One region of the Streptomyces sp. SP18CS02 genome, then DNA from elsewhere that is predicted to be linked to it. Evidence: riboswitches for the same ligand, from Rfam matches in the RefSeq annotation. Region 1 holds a riboswitch; the other holds the start of a gene.

What was found. Region 1 has a riboswitch for glycine ahead of gcvP (aminomethyl-transferring glycine dehydrogenase). Riboswitches for the same ligand answer to the same signal wherever they lie in the genome.
Region 2: linked by a shared signal. The riboswitch ahead of gcvT (glycine cleavage system aminomethyltransferase GcvT) and the one ahead of gcvP (aminomethyl-transferring glycine dehydrogenase) in region 1 are both predicted to bind glycine.

The regions. Positions count from the first base shown of each region.
Region 1 covers NZ_JAQYXC010000291.1:328,506-337,299, reverse strand. The annotation lists gene PUR26_RS24215 (DNA polymerase IV) at 1-1,238, shown strand, start outside; gene PUR26_RS24210 (PRC-barrel domain-containing protein) at 1,142-1,531, opposite strand; glycine riboswitch at 1,646-1,745, shown strand; gene gcvP (aminomethyl-transferring glycine dehydrogenase) at 1,922-4,807, shown strand; gene PUR26_RS24200 (DUF5999 family protein) at 4,956-5,162, opposite strand; gene PUR26_RS24195 (hypothetical protein) at 5,516-6,109, opposite strand; gene PUR26_RS24190 (glutamate--cysteine ligase) at 6,593-8,116, shown strand; gene PUR26_RS24185 (CPBP family intramembrane glutamic endopeptidase) at 8,678-8,794, shown strand, end outside.
Region 2 covers NZ_JAQYXC010000303.1:271,560-280,353, forward strand. The annotation lists gene PUR26_RS32205 (enhanced serine sensitivity protein SseB C-terminal domain-containing protein) at 1-524, opposite strand, end outside; gene PUR26_RS32210 (enhanced serine sensitivity protein SseB) at 602-1,342, opposite strand; gene PUR26_RS32215 (AAA family ATPase) at 1,434-2,099, opposite strand; glycine riboswitch at 2,265-2,358, shown strand; gene gcvT (glycine cleavage system aminomethyltransferase GcvT) at 2,508-3,632, shown strand; gene gcvH (glycine cleavage system protein GcvH) at 3,712-4,086, shown strand; gene glyA (serine hydroxymethyltransferase) at 4,112-5,368, shown strand; gene PUR26_RS32235 (L-serine ammonia-lyase) at 5,537-6,919, shown strand; gene PUR26_RS32240 (CopD family protein) at 6,993-7,988, opposite strand; gene PUR26_RS32245 (EF-hand domain-containing protein) at 8,134-8,349, opposite strand; gene PUR26_RS32250 (ADP-ribosyltransferase) at 8,522-8,794, opposite strand, start outside.

The DNA.
Region 1 (8,794 bases):
AGGCGGGGGGATCGGCCCATGACGCCGCGACGGCGCGGGAGGCCGGTGAGCGGCTGCGCAGGGACATCTACGGGGCCACGGGGCTCAGCGGGTCGGTGGGGCTGGCGGGGTCCAAGATGCTGGCGAAGATCGCGTCGGAGGAGGCCAAGCCCGACGGGCTGCTGCTGATCGAGCCCGGCACGGAACGAGAGCTGCTGGGGCCGATGCCGGTGCGCACCCTGCCGGGCGTGGGGCCCGCGACCGGCGAGCACCTGCGACGGGCGGGCATGACCACGGTGGCGGACCTGGCGGAGGCGGGCGAGGACGAGCTCGTACGGCTGCTGGGGAAGGCGCACGGGGTGTCGCTGCACCGGATGGCCCGGGGGTACGACGACCGGCCCGTGGTGGCGGAGAGGGATGCCAAGTCCGTGTCGGTGGAGGACACCTTCGACGTGGACCTGCACGACCGGGTGCGGGTGCGCATGGAGGTGGAGCGGCTGGCCGACCGGTGTGTGCGGCGGCTGCGGGCCGCGGGGCGCTCCGGCCGGACGGTGGTGCTGAAGGTGCGGCGGTACGACTTCTCGACGCTGACCCGCTCGGAGACGCTGCGCGGCCCGACGGACGATCCCGGGGTGGTGCGCGAGGCGGCGGGGCGGCTGCTGGAGGCCGTGGACACCACGGGCGGGGTGCGGCTGCTGGGCGTGGGCGTGTCGGGGCTGGCCGACTACACGCAGGAGGATCTGTTCGCGCAGGCGGCCGCCGCCGACGAGGCGGCCGTCCTGGCGGCGGGCGGCCCGTCCGACGCCGCCTCGCCCGCGACCGCCGACGGACCGGCCCACCGTCGGCCCCACGGCCACCCCGAGGGGCCGGGGGCTCAGGCGGGCCGGCCGGGAGGTGCGGCCGGGGACAGCGGTGCCCGGGCGGCCGAGGGGGCCCGCCCCGACGAGGAGCGGCACGAACGGCGGTGGCCGGCCGGGCACGACGTGCGGCACGCCGATCACGGTGCGGGGTGGGTGCAGGGCAGCGGGGTGGGGCGGGTCACGGTGCGGTTCGAGACGCCGGGATCGGCTCCGGGGCGTGTGCGGACGTTCTGGTCGGACGATCCGATGCTGGAGCTGTCGGATCCGCTGCCGCTGGTGCCGGGGGAGTCCCGGCACCCCGGTCAGTCGTCCTGTCCGGCCAGCCTGCCGAAGTCGCGGTCGGAGGCGGCGGAGGGGGGCGCGGAGTCCTCCGGCGGGGAAGGCAGGTCGATTCCGTAGTGGTGGTAGAGCTGCAGCTCCTGTTCGGGGGAGAGGTGGCGTCCGACGCCGAAGTCGGGCGCGTCCTTGATCAGGGCCCGCTCGTAGGGGACGTGCAGGCCGTCGTCGGCGAGCTCGCTGGGGGCCAGGGGGACGAAGGCGTCACGGCTGAACAGACCCGTGCGGACGGCCGCCCACTCCGGCACGCCCGTCGCGTCGTCCAGATACACCTCGTCGATGCTGCCGATCTTGTGCCCGTTGCGGTCGAAGGTCTTGCGGCCGATCAGGCTGCGCGGATCGATATCGGTCTGCACGGTCCCTCCAACTGGTCGCAACAGTTCCGTCAACACTACGAAAGTGCACAACGGTGACCTCGGCCACTTGAGGGATCGTGATCCGACCTCGCTGGTAGTCTGGCTAGCGGCTGCTGACCCCGTGCGGGAGAGTCCTCTGGAGAAACCTTTCGGAGGCGCCGAAGGAGCAAATCCTCCCCGGAATCTCTCAGGCACCCTGTACCGCACGGACGAGGTCACTCTGGAAAGCAGGGCGGGCGTCGGACGGCATCCGCTCTCACCGACGGTGAAAGCCGGACCGCCCTGTGGCGTCCGGTGAAGCTCTCAGGTTGAGATGACAGAGGGGGAGGCCGTCCGGGCACCCGCGCCGTGGTGCCCCTCGCAGGTCGCATCGACCAGGAGGCCCCCCGCATGACCGCCAACCGCATTCCGCTCTCCCAGCTGGAGCGAGGCATCCCCTTCGAGCAGCGCCACATCGGACCCGACGCCGAGGCCCGGGCCAAGATGCTCGCGCAGGTGGGCTACGGGTCGCTCGACGAGCTCACGGCCGCCGCGGTTCCGGACGTCATCAAGAGCGCCGAGGCGCTCGGGCTGCCGGAGGCCCGTACCGAGGCCGAGGTCCTCGCCGAGCTGCGCTCGCTGGCCGACCGCAACCAGGTGCTCGCACCGATGATCGGCCTGGGCTACTACGGCACCTTCACCCCGCCGGTCATCCTGCGCAACGTCATGGAGAACCCGGCCTGGTACACCGCGTACACGCCGTACCAGCCGGAGATCTCCCAGGGCCGCCTGGAGGCGCTCCTCAACTTCCAGACCGTGGTGGCCGATCTGACCGGTCTGCCCACCTCCGGCGCGTCGCTGCTCGACGAGGGCACCGCGGCCGCCGAGGCCATGTCGCTCGCCCGCCGTGTGGGCAAGGTCAAGGACGGCGTCTTCCTGGTCGACGCCGACGCCCTGCCGCAGACCATCGCCGTCATCGAGACCCGCGCCGAGCCGACCGGTGTCGAGGTCGTCGTCGCCGACCTGAGCGACGGCATCCCGGCCGAGATCGCCGAGCGCGGGGTCTTCGGCGTCCTGCTCCAGTACCCCGGTGCCTCCGGCGCCGTGCGCGATCTGAAGCCGGTCATCGAGCAGGCGCACGAGCTGGGCTCGATCGTCACCGTCGCCGCCGACCTCCTGGCCCTCACCCTGCTCGCCTCGCCCGGTGAGCTGGGCGCCGACATCGCCGTCGGCACCACGCAGCGCTTCGGCGTCCCCATGGGCTTCGGCGGTCCGCACGCCGGCTACATGGCCGTACGCGAGAAGTTCGCCCGCAGCCTCCCGGGCCGGCTCGTCGGCGTCTCCGTGGACGCGGACGGCAACAAGGCGTACCGCCTGGCACTGCAGACCCGCGAGCAGCACATCCGCCGTGAGAAGGCGACCAGCAACATCTGTACCGCGCAGGTGCTGCTCGCCGTCATGGCCGGCATGTACGCCGTGTACCACGGCCCCGACGGCCTGAAGGCGATCGCGCGGCGCACCCACCGCTACGCCGCCATCCTCGCCGAGGGCCTGCGGGCGGGCGGGGTCGACGTGGTGCACGACTCGTACTTCGACACCCTCACCGTCCGCGTGCCCGGCAAGGCCGCCCAGGCCGTCGCCGCCGCCCGCGAGGGCGGGGTCAACCTCCGCCTCGTCGACGCCGACCACGTCTCCGTCGCCTGCGACGAGACCACCGGGCGTGCGCAGCTGGCCGCCGTCTGGGACGCCTTCGGGGTGCACGGCGACATAGAGGCACTGGACGCCCGGACGGCCGAGGCGCTGCCCGAGGGCCTCCTGCGCACCGACGCCTACCTCACCCACCCGGTCTTCCACGCGCACCGCTCCGAGACCGCCATGCTGCGCTACCTGCGCAAGCTGGCCGATCGTGACTACGCGCTGGACCGCGGCATGATCCCGCTCGGCTCCTGCACGATGAAGCTCAACGCGACCACCGAGATGGAGCCGGTCACCTGGCCGGAGTTCGCGCAGATCCACCCCTTCGCCCCGGTCGACCAGGCGCAGGGCTACCTCACCCTCATCCGTGAGCTGGAGGAGCGCCTCGCGGAGGTCACCGGCTACGACAAGGTGTCGGTCCAGCCCAACGCCGGTTCGCAGGGCGAGCTCGCCGGTCTGCTCGCGGTGCGCGCCTACCACCGCGCCAACGGCGACGACCGCCGCACCGTCTGCCTCATCCCGTCCTCCGCGCACGGCACCAACGCCGCCAGCGCCGTGATGGCCGGCATGAAGGTCGTCGTGGTGAAGACCGCCGACGACGGCGAGGTCGACATCGCGGACCTGCGCGCCAAGATCGAGCAGTACCGTGACGAGCTGTCCGTACTGATGATCACCTACCCCTCCACGCACGGTGTCTTCGAGGAGCACGTCGCCGACATCTGCGCGGCCGTGCACGACGCCGGCGGCCAGGTGTACGTCGACGGGGCCAACCTCAACGCCCTGGTCGGAGTGGCCAAGCCGGGCAAGTTCGGCGGCGACGTCTCGCACCTGAACCTGCACAAGACCTTCTGCATCCCGCACGGCGGCGGCGGCCCGGGCGTCGGCCCGGTCGGTGTGCGGGAGCACCTCGCCCCGTACCTGCCCAACCACCCCCTCCAGCCGACGGCCGGGCCGGAGACGGGCGTCGGCCCGATCTCGGCCGCCCCGTGGGGCTCGGCCGGCATCCTGCCGATCTCCTGGGCGTACGTCCGGCTCATGGGGGGCGAGGGACTCAAGCGGGCCACGCAGGTCGCCGTCCTGGCGGCCAACTACATCGCCAAGCGCCTGGAGCCGCACTACCCCGTGCTCTACACCGGTCCGGCAGGGCTGGTCGCGCACGAGTGCATCGTGGACCTGCGCCCGCTGTCCAAGGCCACCGGCGTCAGCGTCGACGACATCGCCAAGCGCCTGATCGACTACGGCTTCCACGCGCCGACCATGTCGTTCCCGGTGGCCGGCACGCTGATGATCGAGCCGACCGAGAGCGAGGACCTCACCGAGCTCGACCGGTTCTGCGACACGATGATCGCGATCCGTGCGGAGATCGAGAAGGTCGCGTCCGGCGAGTGGCCCGCCGACGACAACCCGCTGCGCAACGCCCCGCACACGGCGGCCGCGCTGGGCGGCGAGTGGAAGCACGCCTACACCCGTGACGAGGCGGTCTTCCCGGCCGGGGTCTCGGCCGCGGACAAGTACTGGCCGCCGGTACGCCGGATCGACGGGGCGTTCGGCGACCGCAACCTGGTCTGCTCGTGCCCGCCGCTGGACGAGTACGACAACTGAGGCGTAGGCCCGTCGGCAGGAGCGTCGGTCGGTGAGTACGCCGACCGACGCAGGCGGCACAGGAGATGCCTGACGGGCAGGCATGCGTCGGGGCCGGTACGGAGGAGAACTCCGGGCCGGCCCCCTTCGTGTCCGTGCGGCTCCGCCCTCAGGCCGCCGTCATGATCTGCGTGGTGCTCAGCGGCCGGTGCGGCGCGATGATCTGTCCGTCCGGCAGGAGCTCACCGGTGTCCTCGAAGAGCAGGACGCCGTTGCACAGCAGGCTCCAGCCCTGTTCCGGGTGGTGAGCCATCAGACGAGCGGCCTCCCGGTCCGCGGAGTCGGCTGTCGGGCAGGCTGGCTGGTGCTGGCACATGGCTGGGTTCTTTCGCTGCGGTGTGGTGTCTGTCCTGCGGCTCGATGCGGTGTTCATGGCCGCCCCCCGTTGTCGGTGGTCCGTTCCAGTGTTGCCCTACGGGCGTCGATCCGCAGGGATTTCGCGGCAGCACTTCCTACTGCTTAATGACGTATCACTCGCGCGGATGGTTCAGCTCAACCGCACTGTCCCTTCGGGTGGTTCGTATGGTCGGATCGGGCTAGTCCGTACGGACCCGGCCGCGACAGCACAGTGCCCCGCGGCCGGAGCGCACGCGGGGCACTGCGGGTCTCACCGGCTCGCGTGGCGGGCCGGTGACCGGCTGGGCCCGGGACCGGATCCCGGGGGTCGGGTCAGGCCGTGGAGCCGAGCAGCGGCGGCGGCACGAGTCTCAGCGACAGGACCGGCAGCAGGTCGGCGACCCGGTGCGGGAAGTGCGCGGCGATCCCGGGCGGCGCCGGCGCCAGCGGGACCAGCAGGTCCGCCGGGGCGGGGGTGCCGACGGAGGGGTCCGCCTCCGTGTCGCCGTGCAGCCAGAGCGTCAGCATGTACAGATCGGGAATCGACAGCAGGCGCGGTTGGTAGGCGGTCTGCATCGCCTCCGCCTGGCGCAGGGCGCGTTCGGTGGAGGTGAGGTAGGGGCCTTCGAAGAAGTGCGAGAAGGCCCAGCCGTCCGGAGTGAGCATGGTGTCCCCGGCGGCGACGGCGCGATCACCGCCGCGGATCAGGAACCGCCAGCCCGTGAGCCTGGTGCGCGGTGCGCCGACGGCGGCAACGGCCTGGTCGCGTACGTCCAGTACGTGGACGGGCAGCGGCAGTTCGGGGCTCAGAGGTCCCTGGACGGACCGCAGAGCGGGGGTATGGGCCTCGCGGACGGCGGGGGAGCCGAGGGCCGCGAGGACGCTGCGCAGGGCAGGCGCGGGGGGCTGGGAGACGTGGAGCGGCATGGTGGGTCGCCTCTCACTCAAGAGACAGGGTGAAGCGAGGAAGGTGCGGACGGCACTGTCAGCGCGGGGTCAGAGGAGGGCCGATGGGCCCATGGCCGGGCGCCGACTCTCTGCCTCGTTCGCGGAGTTTATACGACAGGTGTTCACCCGGTGTTTCCACTAGCCGTCGCCCATATTACGGACAAGGCCGAATCAGGACTTTATTCACCGGAGTTTTCGTGGATTTCCTGTGAATGCAGACCGCCTGCCTGGGGCGTTATCCGAAACGCGGTCGGCCGGAAAACGCCGACCTTCTTCAGCGGCCCTGGACAGTGGTAACTGCCGACTGCCTCATGCCAGCGGAATGTGCCGGGTGCCCGATCTACTCAGCCTACCGCCCAGGTGGTCTCCGCGAGGGCGTTACAGATCAGTCCGGCTGGGCATTATCGTCCGTGACGCGAGCGGCCGACGCCGCGTGCCGCCCACTCGAGGAGGGACGCTTCGATGGGGGAGAAGGTCGTGGCAGGCGGGTCTGACCTGTCCGATCGGCAGAGGTACCGCCAGAAGTTGCAACAGTGTCTGGCGGGACTGGGGAGGCTGCTGGCCGAGAAGCGGTTCGACCGGCCCAAGAATCTCATGGGACTGGAGATCGAGCTCAATCTGGCGGGTGCCGACGGGATGCCTCGGATGATGAATGCCGAGGTGCTGGAGCGCATCGCCAGCCGGGATTTCCAGACGGAACTCGGAATGTTCAATCTCGAAGTGAATGTTGCCCCGCACCGACTCGGCGGGCACGTCTTCGAGCAGCTCGCCGAGGAGTTGCGCACGGGGCTGGGATATGCCGATCGCAAATCCAAGGAGCTGGGTGCCGGGATCGTGATGATCGGAATTCTCCCGACGCTGGCCCAGCAGGACGTCGTCTCCGCGAACCTCTCCGACGTCGATCGCTACATGCTCCTCAACGATCAGATCGTGACGGCGCGGGGTGAGGATTTCACCCTCGACATCGACGGTGTCGAGCGGCTGAACTGCACGGCGGCGTCCATCACTCCCGAAGCGGCGTGCACCTCGGTGCAGTTGCACCTCCAGGTCACCCCGGCCCGGTTCGCCGATGTGTGGAACGCGGCGCAGGCGGTGGCCGCCGTGCAGGTGGCGGTCGGTGCCAACGCGCCGTTCCTCTTCGGCCGCGAACTCTGGCGGGAGTCCCGGCCTCCGCTGTTCCAGCAGGCCACCGACACCCGCCCGCCGGAGCTCCAGGCCCAGGGCGTGCGACCGCGCACCTGGTTCGGTGAGCGATGGGTCGAATCGGCGTACGAGCTCTTCGAGGAGAACCTGCGGTTCTTCCCCTCGCTGCTGCCGATCTGCGACGAGGAGGACCCCCTGCGGGTGCTCGACGACGGAGGCGTGCCCTCGCTGCACGAGCTGGTCCTGCACAACGGCACGGTCTACCGGTGGAACAGGCCCGTCTACGGCGTCGCCGACGGCGTACCCCACCTGCGGGTGGAGAACAGGGTGCTGCCCGCGGGGCCCACGGTCGACGACGTGATCGCCAACGCCGCCTTCTACTACGGCCTGGTGCGCGCGCTCGCCGAGGAGGCCAGACCGGTCTGGAGACGGATGCCGTTCGCCGACGCCGACGCGAACTTCGAGACCGCCTGTCGGTTCGGCATCGACGCCGAGCTGCGCTGGCCGCGCCCCGGCCGCAACGGCGGCATCACCACGGTGCCGGCCGTCAAGCTCGTCCGGGACGAACTGCTTCCCCTGGCGGCCGCCGGCCTCGACGCCTGGGGGATCGAGGCCGGGGACCGCGACCACTACCTCGGGATCATCGAGCAACGCTGCAAGCGCCGGGTGAACGGCTCCTCCTGGCAGGTGGAGACCTTCCACCGGGCCCTGGAGGCAGGTCTGGACCGGGAGGCGGCGCTCGCCGCCACCACGCGTCGGTACATCGAGCTGATGAACCACGGCGACCCGGTGCACACCTGGCCGGTCGCCTTCCCCTCGCCCGCGGAGCGGCGGGCGCTGTGACGTGACCGGCGGGGCGTGACGACCTCGTGCGACGGTGGGGCGTGACGGGCGGGGCGGCAGGGTGTCGTCCCGCCCGTCGGTACGCCGAGTGGTTCCGCCGCCCGGCCGCCCGGCCGCCGGGCCGGCGGAGGGAGCCCCGGCCGCACCGCGGCCGCGATGCGCGGACGAGAGCGCGGGTGTGTCCGTCACGACGCCCGGCCGCGCGTCGGCGGGACGGCGCGCGGCGCGGCCGGCCTCCCGCGCCTTTCCGTGCGCTGTTCCGCGCACCGTACGAGCGGTCGGTCCGACGTGCCGGTGCGACGGTCGAACCGCCGAGCGGACGCCCCGCCTCGCCCTCGCGCCTCGCCGTCGGGCAAGCTGTGACGTCCCGCGGCCGGGAGCCGTTGCCGTGTCCTCGGGACTGAACGGACGAGGATCCCGCGCCGTAGGAATGACGTCCGCCCCCGAGGCCCGTCGCGCATGAGCGTCCCGCTCGCATCGGGACTCCGGCCGCGCGGGAGCCGGCCGGGGCGGGACGGGATCGGCGAAGTGGAGACAGGGGTGCAGGTGGACGCGGGGTGCGTGGCGAATTCTCTTCCTCCCGAGGGGAATTCACGAAAGATCTTCCGGTCCGAGACGGTGCTCGTCCTGGCGATCTCGCTGGGCGCGAGCGGTGTCTCCGCGCTCATCAGCTTCATC
Region 2 (8,794 bases), on a different contig from region 1:
CCGAGGGCCGGCTGCACCCAGGCGCGGCGCAGCGCCCGGACGGCGGGCGTGCGGTGGGCGTTCTGCGTGAGCTGGGCGTAGAACTGCGGGATCTGGATCGCCGGTTCGGACAGCCGCAGCGGCCCGGCGGGCATCCGGTCGAGACCGGTGGCGATCCGGCGCAGGTCGGGCCACGGGATGCCGACGCCGCCGCCGGGGGCGTGCGGATTGAGCCAGATGCCCCAGCGGTCCGGGTAGAGGGCGCGGGCGATGTCGCGGCCGGTGATCACCTCGTGGGCGCGGTTCCAGCCGGAGGCGGCGAGCTCCTGGGCGGAGGTGACGCAGGGGGCGTAGCCCAGGCCGTCGACCTCCATGTTCCCGTACTGCGCGTCGGGCGAACCGGCCTGGCCGTGCCAGAGCAGCATCCACACCGGGCCGTCGGCGAGGGCGTGCAGCAACGCCTCGTACGCGTCGTACCGCCCGGGGGTCACCTGGCGCAGCTTGTGCTCGACCTGTCCGGCCGCCCCGGTGCCTGACGCACTCACCCTGGTCCCCGCCCCTCTTACGTCCACCGGACCAGCTTAAGCGGCCGGGCCCGCCACGGACTCGTTCCCCGTACGTCCTACCGCTGGTAGAACGGCCGTACCTTCGCCAGCATCCAGTCGCCCACCGGATCCTGCGCGATGTCGAGCAGGACCAGGTTGACCGGCCACGGCACCTGGGCAGGACCGCCCCGGCCGAGCGCCCGGCCGAGGGCGTCCATCGGTACGTCACGGTCGACGCCCTCCCAGGAGGAGAGCTGGACGCCGATGAACAGCGTCGGGCTCCCGCCCTCGATGCTCGCGAGGGCGCGGCGGGCGGTGAGGACCGTGCCGGCGGCCTGGAACTCCTCCGCCGCGGCCGCCAGGAAGTCCACCGGGTCGTCCTGCCAGTCGGGCTCGAAGAGCCGCACACGGGCGCCGCTCGCCGCCCCGTCCAGCGGGGTGCGGCCGGCCCGGCACAGCTCGGCCACGGCGGGCGGCGGCAGCGGGGCCCCGACGGCGCCGCCGGGGTTCACGGCGATGCCCAGCTGCGGCGGGAGCCCGCGGGCGAACTCGACGGCCGGGGCGACGGTGAAGGGCGTATGGGCGCCCACGCAGTGCTCGAACTGCTGCCGGGAGCTGAAGACCGGTACGTAGGGCAGGCCGTCGATCTCCAGGGTGGGCAGGTCCAGGCTGGGGCTGTCGGGCCCGCCGCCGTTGGGCAGGGGGACCCAGACGCGGCTGCGGCCCAGCACCTCGACGAGCCGTGCGCCGGATCCGGGGTTGCCGAGCGAGGCGGTCAGGACCTCTTCGAGCTCGTTGCCCGGCCATGCGGTGACCACTGCGTCCACTGGTCCTCCTCCCTCCGCGCCGCCCGGCCCGCTTCGCCGCGCGGCACCCCCTGTGCTTGCCGCAGCACCCTAACGCGCCGGACTACGGAAAGCCGATGCGCGTCAGGACGCCGGCCGCGGGGCGGTCCAGGAGCACCGCGGAGGCGCAGCCGCCCGGCAGGACGCCCTGCTCGGCGTCCCGCACCAGTCTGCCCACCGCTCTGCGGTGCCGGGCGAAGGCGTACCCCGAGACGCCCCGCCCCCGCTCCCGCTGCCCCGCCCGGGCCTCGTGGGCCGTGACGTCCAGCAGGACCAGGTGCAGGGCGCGGCCGCGGCGCCGGGCCTCGCGGGCCAGCCAGCGGCGCACCCAGGCCTGTGTGCCGCAGTCGTGGACGACGAGGCTCGCCCCGGAGCGCAGCCGGCGCCACAGCCCCGCGTAGTGCGAGACGCGGACCAGGGGGCGGTAGACCGCGTACGGCAGGAAGGCCGGCATCCGCGCGTCCCAGCGCTCGCGGGCGTCCTGGGAGTCGATGCCGAGGCCCGCGGCGGCCCGGCGGATCAGGGTGGACTTGCCGCTTCCGGGCAGTCCGGAGACGACCACCAGGTCACCGGCGGCGAAGGACAGCGTCCGGGGGCAGCGCCCGGCCCGCTCCCGCAGGTCCCGCAGGACCGGGGCGGCGGCGCGCCGCCGGGCGCGCAGGCGGGGCCGGGCGGGCCGGGCGGGCACTCCCGCGGTCGTGGCGTAGACACCGGTCCGCTGCAACGTCATCGCTTCTCCCCCTGCTCGGGCTCGGCTTCCCCGACCCTTGCCCAAGAAGTGTAAAGAAAGGGTAATGAGGCACAAGCGATTTGCCGGGGACACCCCTCGTGCAATGATGTGCGCGCCAAGAGCAGCACAGTCGTGCGACTGGCCCACAACCTCATACCGGCCGCTTGAATCCGCGCGGGAGAGTCCCGGGGCACGCCCCGGGCGCCGAAGGAGCAAGTCCCTCCCTTGAATCTCTCAGGCCCCGTACCGCGTGGATGAGGCAGATCTGAAAAGCGAGCCGCCGCGGCGGCTCCACCCAAGGTGCAAGCCGAGCCCGCCCGGGCACTCTCGGCGAACCTCTCAGGTTCCGATGACAGATGGGGAGGATCGTCCTCGCCAGCCATGTCCTGGGACCCGGGAGCCACATCCATGAGCACTGCCCCCCGTCTGACCGCCCTCGACGCCCTGCATCGTTCGCTGGGCGCGACCATGACCGACTTCGCCGGCTGGGACATGCCGCTCCGGTACGCGAGCGAGCGGGACGAGCACAACGCCGTACGCACCAGGGCGGGCCTCTTCGACCTGTCCCACATGGGTGAGATCACCGTCACCGGCCCGCAGGCGGCGGCCCTCCTCGACCACGCCCTGGTGGGCAACATCGGCTCGATCGGCCCCGGCCGGGCCCGCTACACCATGATCTGCCAGGAGGACGGCGGGATCCTCGACGACCTGATCGTCTACCGGCTGGGCGAGTCCGGCGCCCCGGAGTACATGGTCGTCGCGAACGCGGGCAACGCCCAGACGGTGCTCGACGCCCTGACCGAGCGGGCCGCCGGCTTCGACGCCGTCGTCCGCGACGACCGCGACGCGTACGCGCTGCTCGCCGTCCAGGGCCCGGAGTCCCCCGGCATCCTGAAGTCGCTCACCGACGCGGACCTCGACGGTCTGAAGTACTACGCCGGCCTGCCGGGCACCGTCGCGGGCGTGCCCGCCCTCATCGCCCGCACCGGCTACACCGGCGAGGACGGCTTCGAGCTCTTCGTCGAGCCGCTCCACGCCGAGCGGCTCTGGCAGGCGCTGACCGAGGCGGGCCGGGACGTCGGCCTGATCCCCTGCGGGCTCTCCTGCCGCGACACGCTGCGCCTGGAGGCGGGCATGCCGCTGTACGGGCACGAGCTGACCACGGGGCTGACCCCCTTCGACGCGGGGCTCGGCCGGGTGGTCAAGTTCGAGAAGGAGGGTGATTTCGTCGGCCGTGCGGCCCTGGAGGCCGCCGCCGAGCGCGCCGTCGCCAGCCCTCCGCGCAAGCTGGTCGGCCTGATCGCCGAGGGGCGCCGGGTGCCGCGCGCGGGCATGCAGGTGGTCGCGGACGGCCGGGTGATCGGCGAGGTCACCTCCGGCGCGCCCTCCCCCACGCTGGGCAGGCCGATCGCCATGGCGTACGTGGACGCGGCGCACGCCGCGCCCGGCACCCCGGGTGTCGGGGTGGACATCCGCGGTACCCACGAGCCGTACGAGGTCGTGGCGCTGCCGTTCTACAAGCGCCAGAAGTGACGTTCCGGTCCCCGGACGTGACCCCCCGCACAACAGCCCCGTTCACCAGCACTCCCCCGCGTACAGGAGAATTCAGGTCATGAGCAACCCCCAGCAGCTGCGCTACAGCAAGGAGCACGAGTGGCTGTCGGCCGCCGAGGACGGCGTGTCGACGGTCGGTATCACGGAGCACGCGGCGAACGCCCTCGGCGACGTCGTGTACGTGCAGCTCCCCGAGGTCGGCGCCACCGTGACCGCGGGCGAGACCTGTGGTGAGCTGGAGTCGACCAAGTCCGTCAGCGATCTGTACTCCCCGGTGACCGGTGAGGTCGTCGCGGCCAACCAGGACGTCGTGGACGACCCGTCGCTGGTGAACTCCGCCCCGTTCGAGGGCGGCTGGCTGTTCAAGGTGCGCGTTTCCGGCGAGCCGGAGGACCTGCTCTCCGCCGACGAGTACACCGACTTCGCCAGCTGACCAAGAGACCCGTAGGGACCGCCTGATGTCGCTTCTGAACACCCCTCTCCATGAGCTGGACCCGGACGTCGCCGCCGCCGTCGACGCCGAGCTCCACCGTCAGCAGTCCACCCTGGAAATGATCGCCTCGGAGAACTTCGCTCCGGTCGCGGTCATGGAGGCCCAGGGCTCCGTCCTCACCAACAAGTACGCCGAGGGCTACCCCGGCCGCCGCTACTACGGCGGCTGCGAGCACGTCGACGTGGCCGAGCAGTTCGCCATCGACCGCGTCAAGGACCTGTTCGGCGCGGAGTACGCGAACGTGCAGCCGCACTCCGGCGCGTCCGCGAACCAGGCCGCGCTGTTCGCGATCGCCCAGCCCGGTGACACGATCCTGGGCCTCGACCTCGCCCACGGCGGTCACCTGACGCACGGCATGCGCCTGAACTTCTCCGGCAAGCAGTTCAACGTGGTCGCCTACCACGTGGACGACGCCGGCCTGGTCGACATGGCCGAGGTCGAGCGCCTGGCCAAGGAGAACCGGCCCAAGGTGATCATCGCCGGCTGGTCGGCGTACCCGCGCCGGCTGGACTTCGCGGCGTTCCGGCGGATCGCCGACGAGGTCGGCGCGCACCTGTGGGTCGACATGGCCCACTTCGCGGGTCTCGTGGCGGCCGGTCTGCACCCCAACCCGGTCGAGTACGCGGACGTGGTCACCTCCACGACCCACAAGACGCTCGGCGGCCCGCGCGGCGGCATCATCCTCGCGAAGAAGGAGTTCGCGAAGAAGCTGAACTCCTCGGTCTTCCCCGGTTTCCAGGGCGGCCCCCTGGAGCACGTGATCGCGGCCAAGGCCGTCTCCTTCAAGATCGCGGCCTCGGAGGAGTTCAAGGAGCGCCAGCAGCGCACCCTGGACGGCGCCCGCATCCTGGCCGAGCGCCTGGTCCAGGCGGACGTCACCGAGCACGGGGTGTCCGTGCTCTCCGGCGGCACCGACGTGCACCTGGTCCTGGTCGACCTGCGCAACAGCGAGCTCGACGGCCAGCAGGCCGAGGACCGCCTCCACGAGGTCGGCATCACGGTCAACCGCAACGCCGTCCCGAACGACCCGCGGCCCCCGATGGTCACCTCGGGCCTGCGGATCGGCACGCCGGCCCTGGCGACCCGCGGTTTCGGCACGGAGGACTTCACCGAGGTCGCCGACATCATCGCCGAGACGCTGAAGCCGTCCTACGACGCCGACGCGCTGAAGGCACGGGTCACCGCCCTCGCGGCGAAGCACCCGCTTTACCCTGGTCTGTAACCTTCAAGCAGCACTACGGACACCTTCGTCCGTTAGGTACGTAACAGACTGAACTGCGGGGCACCGCGCACACTGGACAGTGAGTGCGGTGCCCCGCCTCTTGCCCCATCGCGTTGCCCCTGCACCACCCCGGCAGACAGCGACGTCTACCAACCCAAGGAGTCTCCCGTGGCCATCTCGGTCTTCGACCTGTTCTCGATCGGCATCGGCCCGTCCAGCTCCCACACGGTCGGCCCCATGCGGGCCGCCCGGATGTTCGCGCGCCGTCTGAAGAACGAGGGCCTGCTGGCCCACACCGTCTCGATACGCGCCGAGCTGTACGGCTCCCTGGGCGCCACCGGCCACGGCCACGGCACCCCGAAGGCGGTCCTGCTGGGCCTGGAGGGCGACTCTCCGCGCACGGTGGACGTCGAGACGGCGGACGAGAAGGTCGAGCGGATCAGGACCGGCGGGCGCATCAACCTGCTGGGCATGCACGAGATCGACTTCGACTTCGACGAGGACCTGGTCCTGCACCGCCGCAAGGCGCTGCCGTACCACGCCAACGGCATGACCCTGTGGGCCTACGACGCCGACGGCGCGACCCTGCTGGAGAAGACGTACTACTCGGTCGGCGGCGGCTTCGTCGTGGACGAGGACGCGGTCGGCGAGGACCGGATCAAGCTCGACGACACCGTGCTGAAGTACCCCTTCCGCACCGGCGACGAGCTGCTGCGGCTGGCGCGGGAGAGCGGACTGTCGATCTCCGCGATGATGCTGGAGAACGAGAAGGCCTGGCGCACCGAGGAGGAGATCCGCGAGGGGCTCCTGGAGATCTGGCGGGTCATGGAGGCCTGTGTATCGCGCGGCATGTCCCGCGAGGGCATCCTGCCGGGTGGGCTGAAGGTCCGCCGCCGGGCCGCGAACACCGCGCGCAAGCTGCGTTCCGAGGGCGACCCGCAGGCGCTGGCGATGGAGTGGATCACCCTCTACGCCATGGCGGTGAACGAGGAGAACGCCGCGGGCGGGCGGGTGGTGACCGCCCCGACCAACGGCGCGGCGGGCATCATCCCGGCGGTGCTGCACTACTACGTGAACTTCGCGGCCGGCTCGGCCTCCGCGGCGGAGAAGGAGGAGGGCGTGGTCCGCTTCCTGCTCGCGGCGGGCGCGATCGGCCTGCTCTTCAAGGAGAACGCCTCGATCTCCGGCGCCGAGGTCGGCTGCCAGGGAGAGGTCGGCTCGGCGTGCTCCATGGCGGCCGGGGCGCTGGCCGAGGTCCTGGGCGGCAGCCCGGAGCAGGTGGAGAACGCCGCCGAGATCGGCATGGAACACAACCTGGGCCTGACCTGCGACCCGGTCGGCGGACTGGTGCAGATCCCGTGCATCGAGCGCAACGGCATGGCCGCGGTGAAGGCCGTCACGGCCGCCCGGATGGCGATGCGCGGCGACGGCAGCCACAAGGTCTCCCTGGACAAGGTCATCAAGACCATGAAGGAGACCGGCGCGGACATGAGCGTGAAGTACAAGGAGACCGCGCGCGGCGGTCTCGCGGTGAACATCATCGAGTGCTGAGGTCCTCGGGAGCGACCGGGTACCCCTTGCGCGGGGCCGGAGCGCCGTGCGGCGGACACCGACCCCCACGGGGTCAGCGCACGCCCAGGCGCGTGCTGACCCAGTGGGGGTCGGGCACCACCGTCAGGGCCGCGGAGACGACGACCACCACCGCCAGCACCGCCAGCTCGGCGCGGGCCGGTGCGGCCGTGTCCCCGCCGCGGCGCAGCCGGCGCCGTGCGGCCACCGCGAAGGCGCTCGCCACCAGCACCAGGGCCAGCTTGGCGATCAGCACCCTGCCGTAGGCGCTCGCCGTGATCACGTCCGCGGGCAGCCGCCGCAGCGCGGAGCAGGTGCCGGTGACCGCGAGCGCCGCGTACAGCCAGGCGGCCAGCCGCGCGTACCGCAGCAGCACCTCCCGGCCGCCCCGGCGCAGCCACATCGTGCGCAGCGCGTACAGCAGGGCGCCCGCCCACAGCGAGGCGGCGATCAGATGGACGACGGTGAGGGCGGTGCCGATCTCGGGGGTGTACGGCTCGGGGTGCGCGCGCAGCGCCTCCGCGCCGATCACCAGGGCCAGCGGGGCCGGCGCCCAGAGCGGACGGCGGAAGGCGACACAGGCGGCGGCCAGGGCGAACCCGTTGGCCATGACCAGCAGCAGCCGGCCGTCCCGGGTGCCGTAGGTGGTGGCGAGGTCCAGTCCGCTCACCACGGCCAGCACGACGATCTGCCCCGCCGACGCGACGGCCCCCGTGACCGAGGCGCCCAGCGCCCAGGCCCGGGGCAGCGGCCCGGGTCCCGCCAGCCGGAGACCGGCCGACTCGCCCAGGTGCACGGCGAGGGCGGCGAAGACCAGGGCCCGCAGCGCGGTGGTCGTGCCGGCGGCGGGAATGTGCAGCTCGCCGGTGCCGCGCGCGGCCAGGGCCGCGCCGTACAGGGCGATGAACCCGGCCGTGAGCGCCCCGCCGGCGAGCAGCGCGGTCCGCTTCCAGTGGGGCGGGCCGGCGGGCCGGGCCCGCGCGTCCCGGCCGGGAGGAGTGGGGGGAGGGGTGCGGGGGCTGCTGGGGGTGGGAGGGCCGGGGAGCGTCACCGGACGATCCTCCTGGAAAGGCAACGGGCGGGCAAGTCAAGCCACTTCGGCACACTTCACCCGCGCAGGCGGCATGGTGGGTACGCGGACGGCGCCGCCCGGGTGTCCGGTCGGCGCCGTTCGGGAGCAGCGAGGCTCAGCGGGCTCAGGCCTTGCTGAGCTGCGCCCAGAACTCGTCGAAGGAGAGCAGACCGTCGCCGTTGCCGTCCTTGGAGTTGATGACGGCCTGAGCAACCGTCTCGGTGACGTTGAAGTCGCCCAGCTGGGCCATGACGCTCTTGTACTCGGCGGCAGTGATAAACCCGTCGCCGTCCACGTCGAACCGCTCGAAGGCCTTGCGCGCCGACTCGATGTCCGCCACTGGTCCACCCCATTCTTGGTGCGTTACTGATGGCGGTCAGATTATCGGCAAGGGGGCCGGGGCCTGCCCCGGGGGCCGGGACGGGGCGGGCCGGGGGCGGCTCCCGGACGGCGGGCCGCCGGCCGGCCGCAGGCGCTGTCCCCGGCGGGCCGGCCGGAGGCCCCCCGGACCGTCAGCCGCGCCAGGGCTCGTAGTACGGGTTGTCCTCGCACCCGGCCATGATCTCGGTCTTCCGCACCGTGTCGACCGGGCAGACACCGACGATGTGCTCGCGGGCGATACCGCCGGGGAAGGCGACCTCCTCCTGGTCGGCGTACTTGTGCGTGTCGCCGATGGTCCCGTTCACGTCCACACCGCCGGGAGCGTCGACGTAGTAGTTGTAGCCGCTCTTCCACTTCTTGTAGAGGTCGTGGTCGTAGGTGGTCGAAACGAACGGCGAGGGCTG